2 regions of the Paenibacillus jiangxiensis genome follow, and region 2 is predicted to be linked to the other one. Evidence: a T-box and tRNA genes for the amino acid it is inferred to sense, from the RefSeq annotation. Region 2 holds a T-box; the other holds one or more tRNA genes.
What was found. A T-box is a leader RNA that pairs with one kind of tRNA and senses whether it is charged. The one in region 2 lies ahead of leuS (leucine--tRNA ligase), so its partner is inferred to be a tRNA-Leu.

Region 1 (5,970 bases), on a different contig from region 2:
CGTCCTTTTTCAAGTTTGTGGTCATCCAAAGAGAACGCGAGAATGTTATGGATTACAGCCTCTTGCGGAATGTGCTCATAAGAAGCGATCCGTATAATACCGGCCTGCGTGTATTGCTTTTCAGTAGCATAAATAAGCTCCCTCAAGGTGAGATCAGGATTGGCGCTTAGTATCCGGTCCATTTCAATCGTTAAAATTTGATGCCCTTTCTGCGGTGAATAGATGGCCTGGTCGGTCATGACCTCGTAATAAAATTCGTTTTCCTCAAGCCAAGCCAGGACGGAGAAAGCCTGACTGCGGTCCATCGGATAGGAGGCGAGGAGACGCTTCTGATCGTCGTGAACGGCTGCGCCGTTCGCGGAGATAATAGGAGTGTTCAGTCCGGCTTCCTTCAGCTTTTCCTGTACATCATATACCGCACGGCCGGTGGCGATCGCCACCGTAATTCCGCTTTCCTGCGCCTTGCGGACGGCCGAGGCATTCACTTCACTGATGCGGCTGTCCGCATTCAACAGGGTTCCGTCTAAATCCACGGCAATTAATTTCATACTTCCAGCTCCTCTTCGTCTTTAAAATCAGGAATAAGGACCTCTATTCCATGTCGCTGCAGCATTTCCAGCATGTCAGGTTCAGGCAGGCGGTCGGTCACGATGAAATCGACTTCAGAGAGCTCGGCAAAACGGAATGGACAGTCCTTGCCGAACTTTGAATGGTCGGCCAGCACAAACACCTGGCGCGCCTGCTTCATCATTTGATGCTTCAGCAGACCTTCCTCATCGTGAACGGAGGTAAAGCCGCTCGCAGATACGCCGCCCACGCCGATAAATGCTTTATCAACAAAATAGTTGGACAGTGTGGAAATGACGGCTGATCCGTACACATATCTGTGCTCCTTTTCCAATTGACCGCCAAGCAGGTGGATCGATACCCCTTTTTTGTCTGATAAGACATCCGCCTGGTTAATGGAGTTGGTGATAATAAAGCAGCTTTGCTGATCAATGAATTCGGCGCATGCATGCACCGTAGTGGAGGAGTCGAGGATGACGTGCTCTCCATCACGAATATAATGTGCCGCCACGCGGCCGATGAACTTTTTCTCTTCAGACACCTTCATGAGCCGTTCTTTGTAGTTTCCGATCTTGTCCTGCAGCGGATTCGGCAGGAGGGCGCCGCCGCGGGTGCGGATAATGGACCCCTGTTCGTCCAGCTTGACGAGATCCCTGCGTGCGGTATCACGGGAAACATCGAACAGAGAGCAAATCTCTTCAATGGAAATCCGCTTCTTGGCCTGAAGATGATCCAAAATGAGCTGCATCCGTTCTTCTTGGTACATTCGATACCTCCTGACAGATGAATGCTTAATTTATATAAGTGATTTTAATTCATTTTAAGTGATTATAAGTGAAATTACAATGCATTCTGACTTGCAATTGCATGAAACTATTTAATTCTAAAAAAAATTAAAATAATGCTTGTCACTCCGGATTCTATTTGATATACTCTATCTTGTCGTCACGATAACGGCAAACTAATATGGCCCGTTGGTCAAGGGGTTAAGACACCTCCCTTTCACGGAGGTAACAGGGGTTCGAATCCCCTACGGGTCATAGCTTTCTTTAAAGCTCCAGGGATGAGAACCCACTGGGTTCGTCGGAGCATAAGCTTCGTCAGGAATACATCGCAGTCTCGAGTGCAGCGCGAGTATCCCCTACGGGTCATTAATGTGCGGTAGTGGTGGAATGGCAGACACGCTATCTTGAGGGGGTAGTGGGCGTACGCCCGTGGAGGTTCGAGTCCTCTCTACCGCATAACAACGCAAGGAATCCGGTGCAATCGTTTGCGATTGTATCGGATTTTTTTCATTTTAGCGACTTTTTCAATTGTTTTAAGTCTAATGTAATAGAGATGAATTTTTTTGCTTTACAAATTTTGTGTAAAATTCAGAGGAGTTAAATTCCGTTTACAAAAAATCGAAACAAAGAGTATAATCAGACAAGCGGATGTTATAATATGGACAATAAGATTCATTGGATATGGAAGAAATTTTAAGAAATGATGGTGAATGGTATGAAATCCCATCTTCTGGAGGATATATCAGAAGGACTGTTGGGACTTTTTCCTTTAATAAGAAAAAAGTTGATGAAAGGGGCTCCGGTTCCCAACTCATCGCTTCCGCTATCGAATAGTAACTACCATGTGTTGTTTCTTATGCACGAAATGCGTCATTCGACAGTGTCGGAGCTTTCCAAACAGCTAAATATTTCGCGGCCCAATATGACCCCGTTGCTCGATAAGCTGGTAAAGTATGAGTTGGTTTCCAGGAAGCCAAGCGAGACGGACAGGCGGGTGGTGGAGGTCGAAATAACCCGGCAGGGGGATGAACTGGTTCGAGAAATAGGTGAGCGATTGATGCTCGATATTAGAGAAAGGCTGTCCGGACTGCCGGAGAAGGATCTGGTACAAATGTGCAGTTGTCTGAATGAACTGAAAACGATTCTGCTCAAGCTGGATCATGTGGATGAAGTAAAATAGGTTGAAAAAAGACCGTTCATTATTGAATATGGACGGTCTTGCCTTGTCGTATGTTATAATATTATGAGTATACATATCCGGTTTTAAACAGCATCTTAAGCAAAGTTAGGATGGAAGGGTGGAATCATATGCAATCGATTTATCAACGGATTGAGGCGCTTATCGCTGAAAAGGGAATGACGAAAAAGGCATTTTGCCAGCAGCTGGGGATCAGTACCGGCAATTTCGGTGACTGGAAAAGGGGCAAAACAACCCCTGGCACCAACAAGCTGATTGAAATTGCCACCTTTTTCGACATAAGCTTGGACTGGCTCATGATGGGCCGTACTCCGAAGCGTGAAATGGTAAACGAAAAGCAAGAGTCTTATTTTTTTGACGATTTGGGGCAATTGAATTGCCAAATTGATCAACTTACAGAGCAGGAAAAGGTATTCATACGCGACTATATCGAATTTACTGCTTACCGGAAAAAGAAGAAAAAAGAAACAGACTGATATTCAAAAAGGCCTGCCGCAGATAATCGCCGGCAAGCCTTTTTGAACTGCTGTCAATTGTCGTGATTCAGATCCAGTTTGGCTGAATACTCGGGATACAGCTTGCGAATGCATTCAGGGCAGATATCATGTGTAAACTCGGCATGAGTGTGTTTCTCCAGATAGGACTCGACTGACTGCCATTCATTCTCTTTGTTCCTGATATCCTTGCATACGGCACAGATCGGCAGCATGCCGTGAATGGTCCTGATCTGGTTCATCGCTTGAACGAGCCTTGTTTCCTGCGGTTTGAAGCGGGTGATATCCGTATTGGAAATGACAATCCCCTCGATTTCCTTATTTTCCGGCTGCATAACCGGAGCGGCCTGCAATAAAAACCACTGCTCCCCGGTTGAATGCCTGCAATGGAATTCGCAGCTGTATTGAGGGATATCTCCCTTGAGCACACTAATCAGCCCCTTATACAGGGTCTGAACGGCTTCCAGGCTGTCGTCACTGCAGAACCACGGCAAAATATCGAAGTAGGAGGTCCCGGGCCAGGTATAGCCGGCAGGAGTGCCTTTATCGATGCCGGCCTGCTCCCAGGCTTGGTTAACCGCGTGAATGGTGCCGTTGCGATCGATTACAACGATTTGGGCGGGCAGTGAATTGGCTGCTTCGATCAGATGGATGGATCTTGTTTTGGACAATGATTTCACTCCCTTGCTGATGCACGCATTTTTGAGCAGCTTATTGGTTGCATATTATTTTTCTTCATTCAGATGTATATCAAGGAGTTTGGCAACCAGCTGTCTGTAGCGGGCGGCTTTCCGTGTGCCGTGAATCAGATTGGACAGGCGTGACGGAGGGATTCCGTGCAGCTCGCAAAAGCTTTTCTGATCCAATTGCAGCTCGGTAAGTCTCTGTTTAATTGCCCACCCGAATGGAGTGATCGGCTTTTTTTTATTCAAGAAGTTTCACCCCTAACCGATTTTCCAATTCTAGCTACCTATGGTGTAATTCATGGTGAAACATGCTATAATAAATCATCTGAATCCATTATATACTTATTTACGTCATTTTACAATCTATAATCACTTACGTACGTCGTCTTGCTTGAAGTTTTTTTAGGAAGGCGGGTGCATATGCAATCCATTTATGAACGCATTGAGATGCTGATCCAGCGCAAGGGAATGACGAAAAAAGCTTTTTGCAAGCAGCTAGCTATTAGCACGGGGAATCTGGGAGACTGGAAAAGGGGGAAATCCAAACCGGGAACCAGCAAATTGATTGAAATCGCCGCTTTTTTTGATGTCAGTCTTGATTGGCTCGTCTTGGGGAAAGGCACACCGGAAGAGGCTTCGGAATCCTTACCTGCGTATATCTACAGCAAAAGCAGGGAGCTGTCGAAGGACGAGCAGTGGTTTATTAAGGAATACATTGAGTTTGTGTCATACCGGCATCAAAAGGACAATTCTGAATCCTGAATTTGCTACAAGGGCACGAAAAAACACTCCATCGCAGGGGAACACAGCGAGAGGAGTGTTTTTTTGTATGAGGGGTATATATAAATTTGGGGATCACGGATGTGTAGGCAGCATATCCTTCATGATTCTTTCGAGCACCTGGTTTTTGGAGGTATTCGTTTCGTTCAGCTGTTTGGCGGCTTCTTCGACACAGGCGTTAACGGCTGCGTTTAAATAACCGTTGACCGCCTGCTCCATTTCCACACCTAATTGGAAATTGATCCAGGCATGCATTGTAGGCAGTGTGCCTACAGCATTGTACCGCTGCAGTATGTTCTCCAGATACTTGAAGTCGATCCATGGATACAGTGCTTTGCTGAGCTTGAGCAATCGCTGGCCTGATATGCGGGCATTGCTTAACTGATCATGGGGCGTGCGCTGAGCGTGAAGTATTTTATCGATCAGCGCAATCCGCCAGCCGTCGTATTGCCTGGAGGCGGCATAAATGCCCTTTATAGCCATTCCGTCTGTGCTGACCAGTTGGCTGTGCATGTAACATTTCATGTATGCTTCGACATCTTCCAGTGCTGTTATGCTTCCCTCGGCGATGTGGTGTTTTAATTCGGAAACAAAAGGGAAGCTGCCGACGGGTAAACTGGGATCCAGTACATACGCATAATGGAGCATTCGACTGCTCTTGCTCATTATGGTCCGCCTCCTTAAAACATTACTCAACAAGATTTATGTGTTATTTTTATTGACATTGATTCTTTTATTCGGGCTAATAACTCCGTTTATGTAATACATTTTTACATTTATCACTGTGGATTGTCAATTGATTTACTGAAATTTCACTTGATTAAAATTGTTTATGTAATATAAAATGACGCGAAATTGATAATTTTGTTTTTTGTTGATTTTGCCTTTACAATTGAGGCTACAGAGAGTATAATAAATCTGTTGCCTTAAATGAGCGGTAGTGGTGGAATGGCAGACACGCTATCTTGAGGGGGTAGTGGGCGTATGCCCGTGGAGGTTCGAGTCCTCTCTACCGCATTTACGAAGAAGAGTCCTGTATAATTACAGGGCTTTTTTTGTTTGGGCAGGTATATGGCATTTGTTTTCGAGTTTCAATTTTAATACAAGGTTTAAGGATAGAAGGAGAGGTTAAAAATAATAGGGGAAAAGGAGAGATGAAGATGGAAGCATTATATACGGCAACAGCAACTGTGCATGGAGGAAGAACGGGATCGGTCGCTTCTTCCGACGGGGTGCTGAAGCATGATTTAAGTATGCCCAAAGAGCTCGGAGGCTCAGGAGGCAGCGGCACCAATCCTGAACAGTTATTTGCGGCAGGCTACGGCGCCTGCTACGAAAGCGCACTCGCCAACGTGGCCCGTAAAGCGGGAGTCAAGCTGCAGGATGTTGAAGTGACTAGCCATGTCTCCATCGGGAAGGACGTGCAGGACGATGGCTTCAAGCTGGCGGTGCGGCTGGAT
Region 2 (5,970 bases):
AGTTACTTCCGACTTTGCCAGCTGCGGCCCTGCGTTTCTCTCCTATTTCCTGGAGCAATGGATTAACGCCGGCTCTGAACTGACCGGCATGGACCGCGGGCAGCTCTGTGAGCTCGCCGGTGAGATGCTGCTCGGCACAGGAAAGCTGCTGACTGAAGGCGGGTTCACTCCTGCCGAGCTGCAATCCAGGGTAGCCGTACCCGGCGGGATTACGGCCGAAGCGCTCAGTCTGCTGGAAATGAGCCTCCATAATGTGTTTCATGAGCTGATCAGAACCACACATGACAAGTATGAAGAAGACGTCCGCAGAGCAGACGCCTTATTCAGCTCGGAACAGCTTAACCGGCAACAATATTGACGAGTTTGCCGGGAACGGCAATGACCTTGCGCACCGTCTTGCCTGCAAGCGCCTGCCGTACATTTTCCAATGACATGGCATGCTCCTCCAGCGCCTTGGCGTCCAGATCCTTGGATACCGTCGCACGCTGCACGATTTTGCCGTTAATTTGCACAACGATTTCCACCTCGGCGTCCACGGTCCATGCCTCATCATATTCAGGCCACGGAACATACGAAATGGTGCCGCTATGTCCCAGCCGTTCCCAAAGCTCTTCTGCAAGGTGAGGCGCCAGCGGGGACAGAAGCTGCACAAAATGCTCCATACCTTGGCGCGGCAGGCTTTCCACCTTGTAGGCTTCATTGACGAAAATCATCAGCTGGCTGATCGCGGTATTGAAGCGCAGGTTCTCCAGATCCTCGGTCACCTTTTTAATGGTCTTATGCCAGGTGCGTTTGAAATCATCCGTTCCGCCGTCCGGCGTGATTTTGCTGTTCAGACTTCCGTCTTCCGAAATAAAGAGTCTCCATACGCGGGACAGGAAGCGATATATACCCTCTACGCCATTTTCGTTCCATGGCTTTGTGGCCTCAAGCGGCCCCATAAACATCTCGTACACGCGCAGCGTATCTGCGCCCTGTTCGTTAACAATATCGTCAGGGTTAACGACATTGCCGCGGGACTTACTCATTTTTTCATTGTTGGTGCCGAGAATCATGCCTTGGTTGACCAGTTTGTGGAACGGTTCCTTCGTCTCCACTACGCCCAGATCGTACAGCACTTTATGCCAGAAACGGGCATACAGCAGGTGAAGCACAGCATGCTCGGCGCCGCCGATATACAGGTCGACAGGCAGCCATTTGCGCTGCTTGTCTTTGGATACCAGCTCCTTGTCATTGTGCGGATCAATGAAGCGAAGGTAGTACCAGCAGCTTCCCGCCCACTGCGGCATCGTATTCGTTTCGCGACGCGCTTTCATGCCGGTCTCCGGATCAATCGTTTCCACCCATTCCGTCACATTGGCCAGCGGGGATTCTCCCGTACCCGACGGCTTGATGTGATCGACATCCGGCAGGACAAGCGGAAGCTGGTCTTCCGGAACGGTCTTCATCGTGCCGTCCTCCAGATGCAGGATCGGGATCGGCTCGCCCCAGTAACGCTGGCGGCTGAACAGCCAGTCCCGCAGACGGTAGGTCACCTTTCCTTGTCCTTTCTCCTGCTCCTCCAGCCAGGCGATCATTTTGGCGATCGCTTCTTCGTTGTGAAGTCCATCGAGGAAGTCGGAGTTCACGTGCGGACCGTCTTCGGTGTAAGCTTCCTTCGTTACATCCCCGCCTGCTACCACTTCAATAATGTTCAGGCCGAACTGCTTGGCAAACTCCCAGTCACGGGTATCATGTCCAGGCACCGCCATAATGGCCCCTGTACCATAGCCCGCCAGCACGTAATCGGCAATCCAGATCGGCAGCTTGGCCCCGTTAACCGGATTAATGGCGTAAGCCCCTGTGAATACGCCTGTTTTATCCTTAGCCAGATCCGTACGCTCAAGATCACTCTTGCGTGCAGCCTGCTCCTGATACTGCTTCACGGCGTCCTTCTGCTCGGCTGTTGTGATGACATCCACTAGCTCCTGCTCCGGAGCCAGCACACAGTAGCTTGCGCCAAAAAGCGTGTCCGGACGGGTCGTAAACACCGTCAAGCTCTGGTCATGGCCTTCAATCTCGAAATGCACTTCGGCACCCGTGGATTTTCCGATCCAGTTGCGCTGCATATCCTTAATACTTTCTGACCAGTCCAGCTCCTCCAGGTCCTCCAGCAGACGCTCGGCATACTCCGTAATTTTCAGCATCCATTGACGCATCGGCTTGCGGATGACGGGATGACCGCCCCGCTCGCTCTTGCCGTCGATGACCTCTTCATTCGCCAGCACCGTGCCCAGAGCCGGGCACCAGTTCACAGGCACCTCAGCCACGTAAGCAAGGCCGCGCTTGTAGAGCTGAATGAAAATCCACTGCGTCCATTTGTAATAATCAGGATCGGTGGTGCTGAATTCGCGGTCCCAGTCATACGAGAAGCCAAGCGATTTAATCTGGCGGCGGAAATTGTCGATATTCTTGAATGTAATATCGCGCGGATGCTCACCTGTATCGAGCGCGTGCTGCTCGGCCGGCAGGCCGAAGGCATCCCAGCCCATCGGATGCAGGACATTGTAACCTCTCATTCTTTTATAGCGGGACACGATGTCCGTTGCCGTGTAACCCTCCGGATGACCGACATGCAGTCCTGCCCCGGACGGATAAGGAAACATATCCATTGCGAAAAACTTCGGTTTGTCCGGATCCTCTCCGGTGCGGAATGTTTTATTCTCTTCCCAATGCTTCTGCCATTTCGGTTCAATGTTTTGCGGCTGATAGCCGTGCTTCGGCTGTGTCGTTTCACTCATACTGATTTCCTCCTCATACGGTCTGCAACAAAAAAAACCTCCGCATCCCGTAGCGTGTCTGCGCTAGGGACGAGAGGTTGTTTCCCGTGGTACCACCCTAGTTAGTAGCTGGCGTTCTTCACCGCTACTCCCTTAAGCACCCTGTAACGGGGGTGATCCGATGCGGCTTACTTGCTTATGTACAGAGAGGCTGCAGCCTTCTGTCCCGCGTTGACCGCATATCTCCGAGGCGAGTTCATTCCGCTCGTCAACCGGCTTGCACCAACCGCCGGCTCTCTAAAATGACCAAGACAAAATTACTGTTCCTCATCAGTGATTTTTAACGCAAATATTGCCACCATTATATGAAATACAACTCGATATGTCAATGCCGGCTCTCACAGGCCATTATATCCTGGTTTATCGGGCAATATTCGACAGACAGAGACTAATGGCTTAGGCACAGAGGTTTATTTTTGAAGAAGGGTGCATTTTTATGTTGAAACCGCTTCCATTTTTTGAAATAATCGTGCTACAGCAGCGAATTGACAAACAGGAATGTCGACATATGGATGTAGTGCAACCAGTGCAGACTCAAGCTTTGAAAATCAGAGTATGAGGAGGATTGGCCAATGCGTAAAGTATGGAACTGCATCGCTTTCACTGCTGTTGTGCTGTTGCTTAGTTTTATTTCTTATTCACCAGGTGATCGCGCCTATGCTGCCGATTACACCCAGGGAGTGTCTGTTTCGGGTACGACGGCAACCATCTGGTTCGATTCCAATGTGAATACAACATGGGTGGATGTTCATTACAAGGTCAATTCAGGCGAGCAGCAAAATTTGAGAATGAGCTATGACAGCAGCACCACAAGGTATGTCCAATCGATTAACAATGTAGCCGCGGGCAGTGTAATCACTTATTTTTTCACCTATAACAACGGAACTCCAGCATATGATACCTCATCCTTCACCTATACGGTCCCCTCAGGCGGGACTACAGAACCGGACAATCCATCCGGCGGCACATCCATTTATGACATTGCAGCATCGTCCATCCCCGGCCCGACCGGCAATGGGAAGCTAACCTTCCGCTTGCTGAACGGAACCAATGGCGCATACAGCGATCAGCAAATCTATTGGGGTGTTCTCGGCATCAACCCGGAAAACGGGCGCTGGAGCTATCTGGATGCCTCGGGCCAGCTGCAGCCGATTTCCACAGCATTAAATGACGCCCCAGGACATCTGAGCAAAAAAGGAAATAATTATGCGAATATTTATCATACTCTCTCCAACTCTTATGTAAATTTGCCGAAAATTACGTCAGGCCGCATGTTCATCTGCGTCGGGTCTCCGTGCTACATTAAAACCTATGACACCGGCTTTGCGGGCCCGGACATCAATAACCCGACCGACCCCAACCGGGACATTTATTTTGATTTCATTGAGTTCACGGTAGATGATGCAGGCTATCATGGCAATACGACACGTGTGGACGGCTTCGGCTTCCCGATCCAGCACAGGCTGGTCAACCGCGCCGGCAACTATGACCGGACCGTGGGCGAGCTGGAATCCGAAACGCGGGCGGGACTGTTCCAGAAATACCGGAATGAGGTGCCGCAACCTTTTAAAGCGTTGGCCGATGTGCAGGCTCCTTACCGCATTGTAGCGCCGATTCACGGTTCGTTCGCCTCCGGGGGCGCCAATGCCAGCTATTTTGCCGGTTATTCCGGCTACAACACCCAGGAAATTCTGCTTTGCAACGGTGCACTGCAGGAGGATTCCGCCAAATGCTCAGCCATTAACCGCCACGTCTATGAAAATCCGGCGAATTGGAATAATGTTTCGGCCTATTATCAAGCTGCTCCAGCCAACTTTTACGCCAAATTCTGGCATGATCACAGCATAGACCGCCTGGCCTACGGCTTTGCCTATGATGACTACAACGGACAAGCCTCTTACCTGGAGGTCGGCGATCCGAAGGGACTGCTGATCCGGGTAGGCTGGTAAAGAGCTTTATAACCAAAGACGCCGTCTCTGTGCTTGAGCGGCGTCTTTACTTGTCCCCCCTTTACGGGGAATATGCCCTCTTTTCTTTTTACGCGCACAAACAAGGGGAACCTATGGGCCTTGTACTTTGTTTGCACTTTGTTGATGGTATGAATACGCACGCAGCAGCGGAGAGAACGAAGCAATTCCGGATAAAGCGGAGCGGTCGCATTTGTCCCCGAATTTCTACCGATAAATCATAATTAGGAAATTTGGGGACAAGAGCGATTGTAGGAATGCTTCGTTCTCGGAGCGTCTCAGAACGTAAAAAAGAGGTGCCCACGTCATAAGGCACCTCTGATATCCACTTATTTTACTGCAACGTAGAACAGCCTTGAGGCGTCATCCCCCGCATCCACCCATTCGAAATCGGCATAGACCCGGACCTCGCGAAAGCCTGCTTTAACCAGCTCCGTTCTCATCCATTCGGGATCATAAGCCCGCTGCACATGCACTTCCTCGAAGCGCTCGTACAGATTGCGCCCTTCCGCCTCCGCGCGTGCGAAAATGCTGAGCCGGTGCTCGATTTCACTGCGCTGCACATCCAGCTCGCATGTCCAGATGTAAGAGATGGAACGCTCATCCAGCACAAACGGCTGTTCTTCATCATAACGCCTGAACGTATTCGGGTGATGCACATCAAACAGAAAAGTCCCGCCAGGCTTCAAGCCTTCATAGGTTCTGCGGAACACACGGGTGATGTCCTCTTCCTCCAGCAAATAATTCACACAATCACAAAAGGAAATGACCGTGTCCACCGGCTCCGGCAGCCTCCAGTCCCGCATATCCTGCTGCAGCCAGCGGACGCTTCCTTCCCGGAACAACCGCCTGCCCTGGGAAGTCGCTTCCATCTTGCTGCGGGCGACAGCCAGCATATCGGAGGAGAGATCAATGCCGGTCACTTCGAACCCCGAATTGACAAGCGGGATCGTGATTGCGCCCGTACCGCAGCCGAGCTCAGCCACGCTGTGTGGCATGCCGTGCTTTTCCCATGCCTTCCTGGCAAAACGCAGCCACTCCGGATAGGGCATATCCTCCATCAATTCATCGTATACATAAGCAAACTTCCGGTAAGAAGACATGTTAACACCGCACTTTCCATTTCCTGCACAGAGCTACTTCTGAGGATCTTGGTTATTCTGCTCCTTCGGCATCTGCTCGGC

Region 1: it encodes a tRNA-Leu, which carries the amino acid that the T-box ahead of leuS (leucine--tRNA ligase) is inferred to sense. The anticodon was not compared.

The regions. Positions count from the first base shown of each region.
Region 1 is NZ_JBJURI010000002.1:48,351-54,320, forward strand. Features, by position in the region: gene ACI1P2_RS02050 (Cof-type HAD-IIB family hydrolase) at 1-548, opposite strand, end outside; gene ACI1P2_RS02055 (DeoR/GlpR family DNA-binding transcription regulator) at 545-1,333, opposite strand; tRNA gene ACI1P2_RS02060 (tRNA-Glu) at 1,536-1,607, shown strand; tRNA gene ACI1P2_RS02065 (tRNA-Leu) at 1,726-1,808, shown strand; gene ACI1P2_RS02070 (hypothetical protein) at 2,028-2,186, shown strand; gene ACI1P2_RS02075 (MarR family winged helix-turn-helix transcriptional regulator) at 2,218-2,532, shown strand; gene ACI1P2_RS02080 (helix-turn-helix domain-containing protein) at 2,661-3,026, shown strand; gene ACI1P2_RS02085 (PAS domain-containing protein) at 3,080-3,715, opposite strand; gene ACI1P2_RS02090 (XRE family transcriptional regulator) at 3,770-3,976, opposite strand; gene ACI1P2_RS02095 (helix-turn-helix domain-containing protein) at 4,151-4,492, shown strand; gene ACI1P2_RS02100 (urease accessory protein UreF) at 4,586-5,176, opposite strand; tRNA gene ACI1P2_RS02105 (tRNA-Leu) at 5,445-5,527, shown strand; gene ACI1P2_RS02110 (organic hydroperoxide resistance protein) at 5,671-5,970, shown strand, end outside.
Region 2 is NZ_JBJURI010000018.1:49,943-55,912, forward strand. Features, by position in the region: gene comER (late competence protein ComER) at 1-358, shown strand, start outside; gene leuS (leucine--tRNA ligase) at 339-2,780, opposite strand; T-box leader at 2,843-3,102, opposite strand; gene ACI1P2_RS17630 (glycoside hydrolase family 64 protein) at 3,392-4,768, shown strand; gene ACI1P2_RS17635 (class I SAM-dependent DNA methyltransferase) at 5,116-5,889, opposite strand; gene ACI1P2_RS17640 (CvfB family protein) at 5,923-5,970, opposite strand, start outside.